Linked DNA regions of Streptomonospora nanhaiensis. The protein of the gene in region 1 interacts with the protein of each later gene in a pairwise test. Links are inferred from orthologs where the notes say so. Each region holds a gene or a part of one and is shown on either strand. Other genes may lie near its edges.

Evidence for each region. Proteins that work in one complex are often made in the same cells at the same time.
Region 2: the proteins of HNR12_RS08645 (region 1) and clpS interact in binary tests that used the Escherichia coli proteins (3 or more experiments, as listed by UniProt). The link is inferred for Streptomonospora nanhaiensis from one-to-one orthologs.

What each region holds. Positions count from the first base shown.
Region 1 is NZ_JACCFO010000001.1:2,015,464-2,020,398, forward strand. What follows is about bases 1,590-4,382. They hold HNR12_RS08645 (Dps family protein), read right to left. Parts: upstream 3,324-4,382; coding sequence 2,856-3,323; downstream 1,590-2,855. Other genes in these bases: HNR12_RS08635 (glycoside hydrolase family 3 protein), read left to right, coding at 1,590-2,102; HNR12_RS08640 (RrF2 family transcriptional regulator), read left to right, coding at 2,274-2,726; HNR12_RS08650 (helix-turn-helix domain-containing protein), read right to left, coding at 3,571-3,930; HNR12_RS08655 (nicotinamide-nucleotide amidohydrolase family protein), read right to left, coding at 4,089-4,382. Outside these bases: HNR12_RS08630 (carbohydrate ABC transporter permease), read left to right, coding at 1-534; more of HNR12_RS08635, read left to right, coding at 651-1,589; more of HNR12_RS08655, read right to left, coding at 4,383-4,610; pgsA (CDP-diacylglycerol--glycerol-3-phosphate 3-phosphatidyltransferase), read right to left, coding at 4,611-4,935.
Region 2 is NZ_JACCFO010000001.1:2,411,791-2,417,482, reverse strand. Bases 1,798-4,763 are described here. They hold clpS (ATP-dependent Clp protease adapter ClpS), read left to right. Parts: upstream 1,798-3,118; coding sequence 3,119-3,409; downstream 3,410-4,763. Other genes in these bases: HNR12_RS10330 (Mov34/MPN/PAD-1 family protein), read left to right, coding at 4,192-4,605; HNR12_RS10335 (DUF2017 domain-containing protein), read left to right, coding at 3,548-4,111; HNR12_RS10345 (nicotinate phosphoribosyltransferase), read right to left, coding at 1,798-2,857. Outside these bases: HNR12_RS29510 (PucR family transcriptional regulator), read right to left, coding at 1-709; HNR12_RS10350 (isochorismatase family protein), read right to left, coding at 868-1,440; more of HNR12_RS10345, read right to left, coding at 1,538-1,797; HNR12_RS10325 (MoaD/ThiS family protein), read left to right, coding at 4,807-5,085; HNR12_RS10320 (PLP-dependent cysteine synthase family protein), read left to right, coding at 5,090-5,692. UniProt on the Escherichia coli protein: Involved in the modulation of the specificity of the ClpAP-mediated ATP-dependent protein degradation.

The sequences.
Region 1 (4,935 bases):
ATCATGGTGCTGATGGTGATCCAGATGGTGCCCTGCGAGGCGCTGATCATCTCCATCTTCATCAACTTCCGCCGCCTGCAGGACGCCTCGGGCGTGCAGATGCTGGGCAACCTCACCGGCATCCTCATCGTCTACACCGCGTTCTCCCTGCCCATCACGATCATGATGCTGCGCGGGTTCGTCGCCGCGGTGCCCCGCGAGCTGGAGGAGGCCGCCGCCATCGACGGCGCCGGCCCCTGGACGGTGTTCTGGCGGATCCTGATGCCGCTGGTGGCGCCGGGCCTGGTGGCCGCCAGCATCTTCGCCTTCATCACCGCCTGGAACGAGTTCATCGTCGCGCTGACGTTCCTGGGACGCAGCACCGAGGAGTACACGCTGCCGCTGACACTGTCCTACTACTTCGGCCGCTTCGGCACCGAGTGGGGCGCGATCATGGCCGCCTCCACCCTGCTCACCCTCCCGGTGATGGCGTTCTTCCTGTTCGTCCAGCGCCGTATGGTCTCGGGTCTGACCATGGGCGCGGTCAAGGGCTGAGCCGCTCCGGCCCCCGCCGCAGCCCGCCCCGCGTGCCGCGCCCCGCCCCGGGCGCGGCGCGCCCGCGCCCGCCCACCCTGCGCGGTCGTCCCCTCACCCCATTGAACGGAGTCCCCATGCCCGCAGATCCGCAGCTCGATCGCCTCGCCAACGCGACGCTGCTGGTGCCCTTCGAGTCCTACGACGCGCCGCGCTGGGTGCTCGACGGGCTCGCCGAGGGCGTGGCCGGCGTCTGCCTGTTCCACAACAACATCGCCGACGCCGAGCAGGTGACCGCGCTGAACCGGCGCCTGGCCGAGGCCGCCGACTCCCCGCTGGTGTCGCTGGACGAGGAGGGCGGCGACGTCACCCGCATCGGCCAGCGCGAGGGCAGCGGCTACCCGGGCAACGCGGCGCTGGGCGCCGTGGACGACCCCGAGCTGACGCGGGCCGTGCACCGCTCGCTGGGCGCCGAGCTGAGCGAACTGGGCTTCACCCTGGACCTCGCGCCCTCGGCCGACGTCAACACCGTGGCCGAGAACCCGGGGATCGGCACCCGGTCCTTCGGCGCCGACCCCGAACTGGTGGCCCGCCACACCGCCGCCGCGGTCGCGGGGCTCCAGGAGGGCGGGGTGGCCGCCTGCGCCAAGCACTTCCCCGGCCACGGCGCCACCCACCAGGACTCCCACACCGAGCTGCCGGTGGTCGACGCCGACCGCGACCTGCTGTTCGCGCGGGAGCTGCTGCCCTTCCGGGCGGCGGTCCAGGAGGGGGTGCAGGCGGTCCTGACCGCCCACATCCGGCTGCCCCTGCTGGGCCTGACCGGCGCGGCGACGCTGGCGCCCAGCGTCGTCAACGGGCTGCTGCGCACCGAACTGGGCTTCACCGGTACGGTCATCACCGACGCCCTGGACATGGCCGGGGTCAGCGCCCGCATCGGGATCCCCGAGGCGGCGGTGCGGGCGCTGAGCGCCGGGTGCGACCTGCTGTGCCTGGGCCGGTTCGTCTACGCCGACCAGGTGGCGGCCATCCGGTCGGCGATCACCGCCGCCGTGGCCGAAGGCCGCCTCAGCGGAGAGCGGCTGGAGGAGGCCGCCGAGCGGACGGCGCGGCTGCGCGCCTGGACCGCCCGCCGCCCGCGCGGCGCCCGGGTGGCCGACATCGGGCTGGAGTCCGCGCGGCGGGCCGTGCGGGTGCAGGGCGCGGTGCCGGCGCTGCGCGACCCGGTGGTGGTGGAGATCGACGCCCCGCCGGGTATCGCCGTGGGCGAGGTGCCGTGGGGCCTGGCGCCGTGGTTCCCGGGCACCGAGCGGCTGGACGCCGAGGCGGCGGCCCCCGAGCGGGTGCTGGCCTCGGCCCAGGGCCGGAGCCTGGTGGTGGTGGTGCGCGACGCCCACCGCTACCCCGCCACGCGGGCGCTGGTGGCCGAGCTGTGCCGGGCGCGCCCCGACGCCGTGGTGGTCGAGATGGGCCTGCCGGCCTGGCGGCCCGAGTGCGCCGCCTACATCAGCACCTACGGCGCGGCCCGGGTCAACGGGCAGAGCGCGGCGGAGGTGCTGGGAGCGTCCGCCGGGGCGTCGGTAGTCTGAAGGGGTCCCCGCGCGGGCGCACCCCCGGGGGCGCCCGCGGCCCGGCCCCGTCCCCGCACCCGTTCCCGGCCGCACCGGTAGGAGAAGTACAGATGCAGGTCACCGCCCCGCGTGTGCCACACGTTCGCCCCGCTGACGCGGCCGTCCCAGCCGTCACGGCATAATCGCAGCATGCGCCTTTCTGCCCGGGTCGACTACGCGTTGCGTGCCGCGGCCGAACTCGCCGCCGCCAGTGGCGGTCCGGTTACGGCCGAACAGCTGGCGCGCGCCCAGGCCATCCCCGGAAAGTTCCTGGAGAACATCCTCACCCAGCTGCGCCGCGCGGGCCTGGTGCGCAGCCAGCGCGGCCCGGTGGGGGGCTACTGGCTGGCCCGCTCCCCCTCCGACATCTCCCTGGCCGACGTCATCCGCGCCGTCGACGGCCCGCTGGCCAACGTCCGCGGCGAGCGCCCCGAGCACGTCGACTACGACGGCGCGGCCCGCAGCCTGCAGCAGGTGTGGATCGCGCTGCGCGCCAGCGAGCGCTCGATCCTGGAGAGCGTGACCCTGGAGGACGTCTCGACCGGGCGGCTGCCGGCCACGGTGCGCACCCTGGCCGAGGACCCCGACGCCTGGGCGAGCTGACCCCCACCAGCAGCGCATCTGCGCCCATCCCCGCACACCGCGACGCCGGCGGCGCGCGGCCGCCGGCGTCGGCGAGGTCGTTCGGGCCCGGCGCGGGCGCCCGCCCGCGACCCGCCTTCGGGCGGTGCCTCAGCGCATGGCCTCGAACATCCAGTGCTGCTGCTCCAGGTCCTCGGCCGCGGCGATGAGCTGGTCCTGGGTGACGGGGTCGGGCTCCTCGGTGGCGGCGATGCGCTCGCGGAACCTGCGCACCACCCCGGCCAGGGCGTCGGTGACCACCGCGATCACCTTGTCGTCCTGGAGGTAGCCGGGGTCCGGCTGGGAGATCTGGGTGTCGGCGGCGACCTTCGTGGAGCGCCCGTCGGGGTTGACGCCGATGGCGACCGCGCGCTCGGCGAGCACGTCGGTGTGGTTGCGCGCCACCTCGACCAGTTCGTCGAGCTGAAGGTGCACCGACCGGAACGAGCGCCCGATGACGTTCCAGTGCGCCTGCTTGGCCAGCAGGGACAGGTCGATCAGGTCGACCACGGCGCCCTGCAGCGCCTCACCGGTGGTCTTCCGGGCGTTGTCGTCAAGCGGTCCGTGGATCTTCTGCATAACGTTCATCCCCCGATGTGCCGTTTGCGTTTCCAGGGGTCACCTGCCCGACATAACGGGCGGGAAACACGGGCGGCGGGGGCCGGGCGGCCGCACCGGGGGCGCGGCGCCGGGCCGGCCGCCGCGCCGGAAAAGCGCGGCGCCGGCCGCTCGGGGTAGTTGAGCGGCCGGCGTCGTCGCCGTGTGTATGCGGCCCGCGGGGCGGCGGGCCGGTGTTGGAGCAGGGTGTGCCGGGCGGCGGGCGGTGCTACACGCCCACCATGTCCACGACGTCGGGAACGCGGTCGGGCACCGAGTCGATACCCAGGCGGTCGGGGGAGGGCACGGAGTCGGCCGGAACCGATCCGCTGAGCAGCGCGGCCTCCTGCAGTTCGGCGAGAGCGAGCTGGTCGGCGACCTCACGCAGCACCTGAGAGAGCGGAACGCCCAGGGCGCCGCAGATCGAGGAGAGCAGCTCGGAGGACGCCTCCTTCTGCCCGCGCTCGACCTCGGACAAGTACCCCAACGAAACCCGAGCATCGGCCGACACCTCGCGGAGGGTGCGGCCCTGTCGCTGCCGAAGCCGCCGTAGCACGTCACCAAGTAGGTGACGAAGCAGGACCATCATTCGCGCTCCCTCCCACCGGTAGCGACCTTCATAAAAAACACCGTACCTGTCCTAGGCCCGATCGTCGCACCTCACGCCGTGCTGTTCGCTGGAGGGGTAACACGATCTTGGTGTCGGTTTGTTCCCCGGAAACCCCGGTTGGAACGGCGGTGGGGCCGTTATTTGCCCGTGATGACCGCCACCTCGGCGGCCAGGAGGGAAAGGGCCTGTTCAGTGGTGGAGTAGCGGATGGCCGCCCGGTCGCCGGTGAGACGCAGTTCGCACACCCGTCCGCTGCCGCCGGGACCGGCGACCGCCGCGAACACGGTGCCCACGGCCCGCCCGTCCTGCGGCTCGGGCCCGGCCACCCCGGTGACGGCGAGGCCGAATGTGGCCGCGAGGTTTAGCCGGGCTCCCTCGGCCATGGCCGCCGCGACCTCGGGGTGCACGGCGCCGTGCGCCTCCAGCAGGTCGCGCGGCACCCCCAGCAGGGCGGCCTTGAGGTCGGTGGCGTAGGCCACCACCCCGCCCCGGTAGGTGGCCGAGGCGCCGGGCACCGCGGTGAGGGTGGCGCCGATCAGTCCGCCGGTGAGCGACTCGGCGGTGGCCGCGGTGGCGCCGAGCGCGGCGAGCGCGGCGAGCGCGCGGTGCGCCGCCGCTGCGGCCGCGACACCGGGACCGGTGGGCCGGGGAGCGTCCACCTAGGCCGCCGGTCCGGGGGTGTGGTCGCGGCGGCGCAGCCGCAGCGCCTGCACCACGTAGTCGCCGCCGGTCCACAGGGTGACCACCAGCGCGGCGGCCATGACCACGTGGGCCACGACGGTCAGCGGCTCGGGCAGCGGGAACAGGTAGACAGAGATCGCCACGACCTGCAGCACGGTCTTGAGCTTGCCGCCGCGGCTGGCCGGGATCACGCCGTGGCGGATCACCGCGAACCGCAGCGCGGTCACGCCCCACTCGCGCACCAGGATCGCGATGGTCACCCACCACCACAGCTCACCCAGCAGGGAGAGCACGACCAGCGCG
Region 2 (5,692 bases), 400 kb from region 1 along the record:
CCAGCACGTCGGGCGGCAGCACGGGCGTCCGGGCGCTGTCGGGGTCGCGGGCGTGCAGCGCCACCACCGCCACCTCGGCGGGCAGCCGCCAGTGCGCCGCCCGCGCCAGCTCGGCCACCGCCTCGGGCGTGGGCGGGTCCTCGGCCAGCAGCAGGTTGACCAGGCGGCCCCGGCGCCGGCGCAGCTCGCCGGCCGCCTGCGCGCGGGCGCCGGCGTAGCCCTCCATCGCCGCGGCGGCGATCTCCTCCAGGAACAGGAACGCCGCCTCGGCCATCGGCCCGATGTAGCGGCGGGGGAACGCCGCCGGCTGGTCCATCTGGAGTTCGGTGATGCGCCGCCAGGCGATCACGGCGGTGGTGCGCATGGCGGTCTGCAGGCTGTCGAGGCTGCGCCCCTCGTGGGCCTCGCCCGCCCCCAGCGCGCGGAACCGCTCGCGCAGCTCGTCGCCGGGCGGGTCGGGCGCGCCGATGCGGTCCAGGAACGCGCCCAGCGCGTCGCGCACCGACACCCGCATGGCCTTCAGGTACACCTGGTCGCTGGGCCGGTCGTACTCGGCGATGCGCGCCTGGATGGCGGCCACGATCTGCTCGATGGTGTCGTCGAAGTAGGGGCGCAGCCGGTCGGCGATCTCGGGCGGGATCCCGGCGAGCGGGTTGGCCGTCCCGCCGGGCTCGACGGCACCCGGCGGCACGGGGCATGCGGAGTCCACACGAACCTCCAGACACCCCCGTCGCGGTCCTCCACCCAACGCTAGCCGCGGCGCCCGCGCGCGCCAGTGCCTTTGGCCACAAAGCCGCCGGCGCGGTGCTGTCACCGGGATGACAACACCGCGCCGCAACGGGCGGCCGCGCCGCCGACCCCGCCGGGCTAGGCCACGACGGGTTCGCCCTCCAGGACGACGCCGCGCTCGGCCAGGCCGGCCAGGGCGGCGTCGATGGTGGCGCGCGACACCCCCGCGGTGAGGCCGAGGAGCACGCGGGTGGCGAACCCGGCCTCGTCGGCGTCGACGGCGGTGGCGCGCACGCAGTGGTCGGTGGCGATACCCACCACGTCGACCTCGGTCACGCCGCGCTCGCGCAGCCAGTCCGCCAGCGGGCGGCCGTCGTCGTCGGCGCCCTCGAACCCGCTGTAGGCGGCGGAGTAGGCGCCCTTGCTGAACACGTTCTCGACCGCGCCGGTGTCGAAAGCCGGGTGGAACTGCGCCCCGGTGGTGCCCGCCACGCAGTGCGGCGGCCAGCTGTCGACGAAGTCGGGGGTGTCGGAGAAGTGCGAACCCGGGTCGATGTGGTGGTCCCGGGTGGCGACGATGTGGGCGTAGTCGCCCCGGTGGTCGGCGATGTGGCGCGAGACCGCCGCCGCCACGGCGGCGCCGCCCGACACCGCCAGGCTCCCGCCCTCGCAGAAGTCGTTCTGCACGTCGACCACGATCAAGGCCCTCATTGGCTCATTCCTTCCACTGTTCCACGGCCCGTGGAACCCGCCCGGCCGGTGCCGGGCGGACCCTCCCGGGGGTCTACCTGCCCCCTCGCGGCCCGGCTCAGACCTGGACGGGCTGGCCGAAGCGGGTGGGGATCACCGGCTCGCCGCGGGTCATGCGCCGCGCGGTCTCCGGCAGCTCGGCCACCGAGCGGGCGTGCCGCTCGCGCGCCTCGTCCAGCGGCTCGCGGCCCACCACCTCGCCGCCCGCGACCAGGTGCCGCAGCAGCGGGCGCACGCGCTCGCCGGGGGCGGGGTCGTCGCCGCGCTCCAGCACCAGTTCGGCCACCGCGGTGCCCGCGGCGTCCAGCTGCCGGAAGCCCCACTTGCGCCCGCCGCGGCTGGGCTTGCCCACCGACCGCTTGGCCACCGGCAGCAGCGGCCCGCCGGCGTCCTCGCCGGAGCGGGCCACGAGCTTGTAGACCAGCGACGCGGTGGGCGCGCCCGAACCGGTGACCAGCGCGGTGCCCACCCCGTAGCCGTCCACGGGGGCGATGGCCAGCGCCTGGATGGCGTGCTCGTCGAGGTCGCCGGTGACCACGATGCGCGCGGCCGAGGCGCCCAGGCCGTCGAGCTGGCGGCGCACCCGCGCGGCGATGTCGCCGAGGTCGCCGGAGTCGATCCGCACCCCGCCCAGCTCGGGCCCGGCCAGCTCCACGGCGGTGCGCACCGCCTCGTCCACGTCGTAGGTGTCCACCAGCAGCGTGGTGCCGGCGCCCAGCGCCGCCAGCTGCGCCTCGAACGCCGCCCGCTCGGAGTCGTGGACCAGCACGAAGGCGTGCGCGCTGGTACCCGCGGTGGGCACGCCGTAGCGCCGCCCGGCCTCCAGATTGGAGGTGGAGGCGAAGCCGGTGATGTAGGCGGCGCGGGCGGCGGCCACGGCCGACATCTCGTGGGTGCGCCGCGAGCCCATCTCGATGATGGGCCGCCCGCCCGCGGCCAGCGTCATGCGCGAGGCGGCCGAGGCGATGGCGCTGTCGTGGTTGTAGATCGACAGGGCGACCGTCTCCAGCAGCACCGACTCCGCGAACGTCCCCTCCACCACGAGGATCGGCGAGCCGGGGAAGTAGGCCTCGCCCTCGCCGTAGCCCCACACGTCGCCGGTGAACCGGTAGTCGGCCAGCCAGGAGAGGGTGGCGTCGTCCAGCCCGCCGGAGTCCGCCAGGTAGTCCAGGGCGCCGGTGTCGAAGCGGAAGCGCTCCAGCGCGTCGAGGAAGCGGCCGGTACCGGCCACCACGCCGTAGCCGCGGTTCTCCGGCAGCCGCCGGGCGAACATCTCGAACACCGCGCGGCGGTGGGCGGCACCGCTGCGCAGCGCGCCCTGCAGCATGGTCAGCTCGTATCGGTCGGTGAGCAGCGCGCTGCTGGGTTCATCGGTCATAGCGTGCAAGCCTAGTTTGTGTCTGTCGGTATCAAAATGGGGCGTCCGCTATGACACTGCCCACGAGAACACCCCCGCAACGGTGGGACAATGGAAGCCGCGGAGGGGCCGCGCCCGAGGGAAACCCGGAGCGCCCCCCGCGCGTTGGTCCGGGCGGACGCCCGCGCGGGCGGGTGCCCACCCCCGCCGCGCCGCGCCCCGGCCGGCGGACAACCCGAATTCAGGCCGCCACACACGCGGACGGAGGCAGGTGAGCCACCCTTGACAACGGCACCGGTCGAGCTGGAGCGGCCGGAGACCGAGGAGCACGTGCGGCCCGACCTCCCATGGGTCACGATCGTCTGGAACGATCCGATCAACCTGATGTCGTACGTCACCTACGTCTTCCAGGCCGTTTTCGGCTACTCCAAACGCAAGGCGCACGCGCTCATGCTCGACGTGCACCACAAGGGGCGCGCGGTGGTGTCGTCCGGCACCCGCGAGGAGATGGAGCGCGACGTGTCGATCCTGCACGAGTACGGCCTGTGGGCCACGCTCCAGCAGGACACCTGAGCCGGCGGCGCACCGGCGCGCCACCGGCCGGCGGGGCGCCGCGGACGCGGCGCCCCGCCCGGGCCCCGGCCGCGCCCCGCGCGGGCGCCCCACACCCAGCAGGCAACCCCACAGCAGGCGAAACGGCGGATCTCGCAGATGACCAAAGGCTTCCGTCCCGTGCGCGGCGGCGTGACCATCGACCTCGACGCCGACGAGGTCGAGGTGCTGCGGTCCATGGCCGCGCTCGTGCTCGACCTGGTCGAGCCGCCGCCCGAGCGCGACGAGTTCGAGAGCATCGTGGGGATCGGCACCAGCTCCACCCGGCCCGACGACCCCGTGCTGGCGCGCCTGTTCCCCGACGCCTACAGCGACGACGCCGAGTCCGCCGGCGACTTCCGCCGCTACACCGAGGACGGCCTGCGCCGCCACAAGCGCGAGAACGCCCAGGCCGTCGCCGCGGCGCTGCCCCCGCGGGGCGGCGGCCGCATCACCCTGGACCTCGGCGACGCCCACGCCTGGCTCAAGGCCCTCAACGACGTCCGCCTGGTGCTGGGCACCCGCCTGGGCGTCGAGGAGGAGACCTTCGAGGCCTACCTGCGCGGCGAGTACACCGTGCCCGAGTCCGAGGCCGTGGCCATGCACGTCTACGACTGGCTGGGCGGCCTGCAGGAGACCCTGGTGCAGGCCCTGTTCGGCGCGGGGTCCAAGGGCCGCCGCTGAGGCGCCCGCCGGCCGGCCCGCGCCGGGCAAGCCATACCCAGCGAGTGGGTATGGATAGCGCCTCGGCTAGGCTGAGCCCCATGCTGAGGATCAACCGCGCGCTCTATGCGCGGATCGTCGCCCACGCGCGCCGCGACCACCCCGACGAGGCGTGCGGGGTCGTGGCCGGCCCGATCGGCTCCGACCGCCCCGAGCGGTTCATCGAGATGGTCAACGCCGAGCGCTCCCCGACCTTCTACCGGTTCGACTCCCACGAACAGCTCAAGGTCTGGCGCGAGATGGACGACCGCGACGAGGAGCCGGTGGTGATCTACCACTCGCACACCGCCACCGAGGCCTACCCCTCGCGCACCGACATCTCCTACGCCTCGGAGCCCAACGCCCACTACGTCCTGGTGTCCACCCGCGACCCCGAAACCGTGGAGTTCCGCTCCTACCGGATCCTCGAGGGCCAGGTCACCGAGGAGCCCGTCGAGATCGTCGACGCCGACTGACCGCGCCCCCGCCGCGCCCCCGGCCCCCCGCGCGGCGGAATCAGCGGCGCGCCGCGCCTGTTGCACTGCACGGCGGGGCCAGGCGCGACCCGAGCGCGCTTGGGCCCGGTGCGGCGCGGCCCCGGGGCGAATCCCCGGCACCCCCGCGCGCCCGCGACCCAGCAAGACGCACACGCCCACACGCTTACGAAAGAGACGCACATGGCCATCGAGGTCCGCATCCCCACCATCCTGCGCAACCTGACCGGCGACGCCAAGGCCGTCGAGGGCGAGGGCGCCACCCTCAGCGAGCTGATCACCGACCTCGACAAGCGCCACCCGGGCCTGCAGGACCGCCTGGTCGAGGACGGCAAGCTGCGCCGGTTCATCAACGTCTACCTCAACGACGAGGACGTCCGCTTCCTCGGCGGCCTGGAGACCCCCGTATCCGACGGCGACACCGTCACCATCCTGCCCGCCGTCGCGGGCGGCATGCGCTAGCGCCATGCGATTCGACTCCCTGCTGGACTCCCTCGGCCGCACCCCGCTGGTGGGGCTGCCGCGCCTGTCCCCGTCGCCGGAGGTCCGGCTGTGGGCCAAGCTGGAGGACCGCAACCCCACCGGCTCGGTCAAGGACCGCGTGGCCTTCTACATGGTCGAGCAGGCCGAGAAGGACGGCCTGCTCTCGCCGGGGTGCACCATCCTGGAGCCCACCTCCGGCAACACCGGCATCTCCCTGGCCATGGTCGCCAAGACCCGCGGCTACCGCATGGTGTGCGTGATGCCCGAGAACACCTCGGCCGAGCGCAAGCAGCTGCTGGAGATGTGGGGCGCCGAGATCCACTTCTCGCCGGCCGAGGGCGGCTCCAACGAAGCCGTGCGGGTGGCCAAGCGCATGGCCGCCGAGCACCCCGACTGGGTGATGCTCTACCAGTACGGCAACCCGGCCAACGCCCGCGCCCACTACGAGACCACCGGGCCCGAGCTGCTGGCCGACCTGCCCGACATCACCCACTTCGTGGCCGGGCTGGGCACCACCGGCACGCTGATGGGCGTGGGCCGCTACCTGCGCGAGCAGCGGCCCGACGTCAAGATCGTCGCGGCCGAG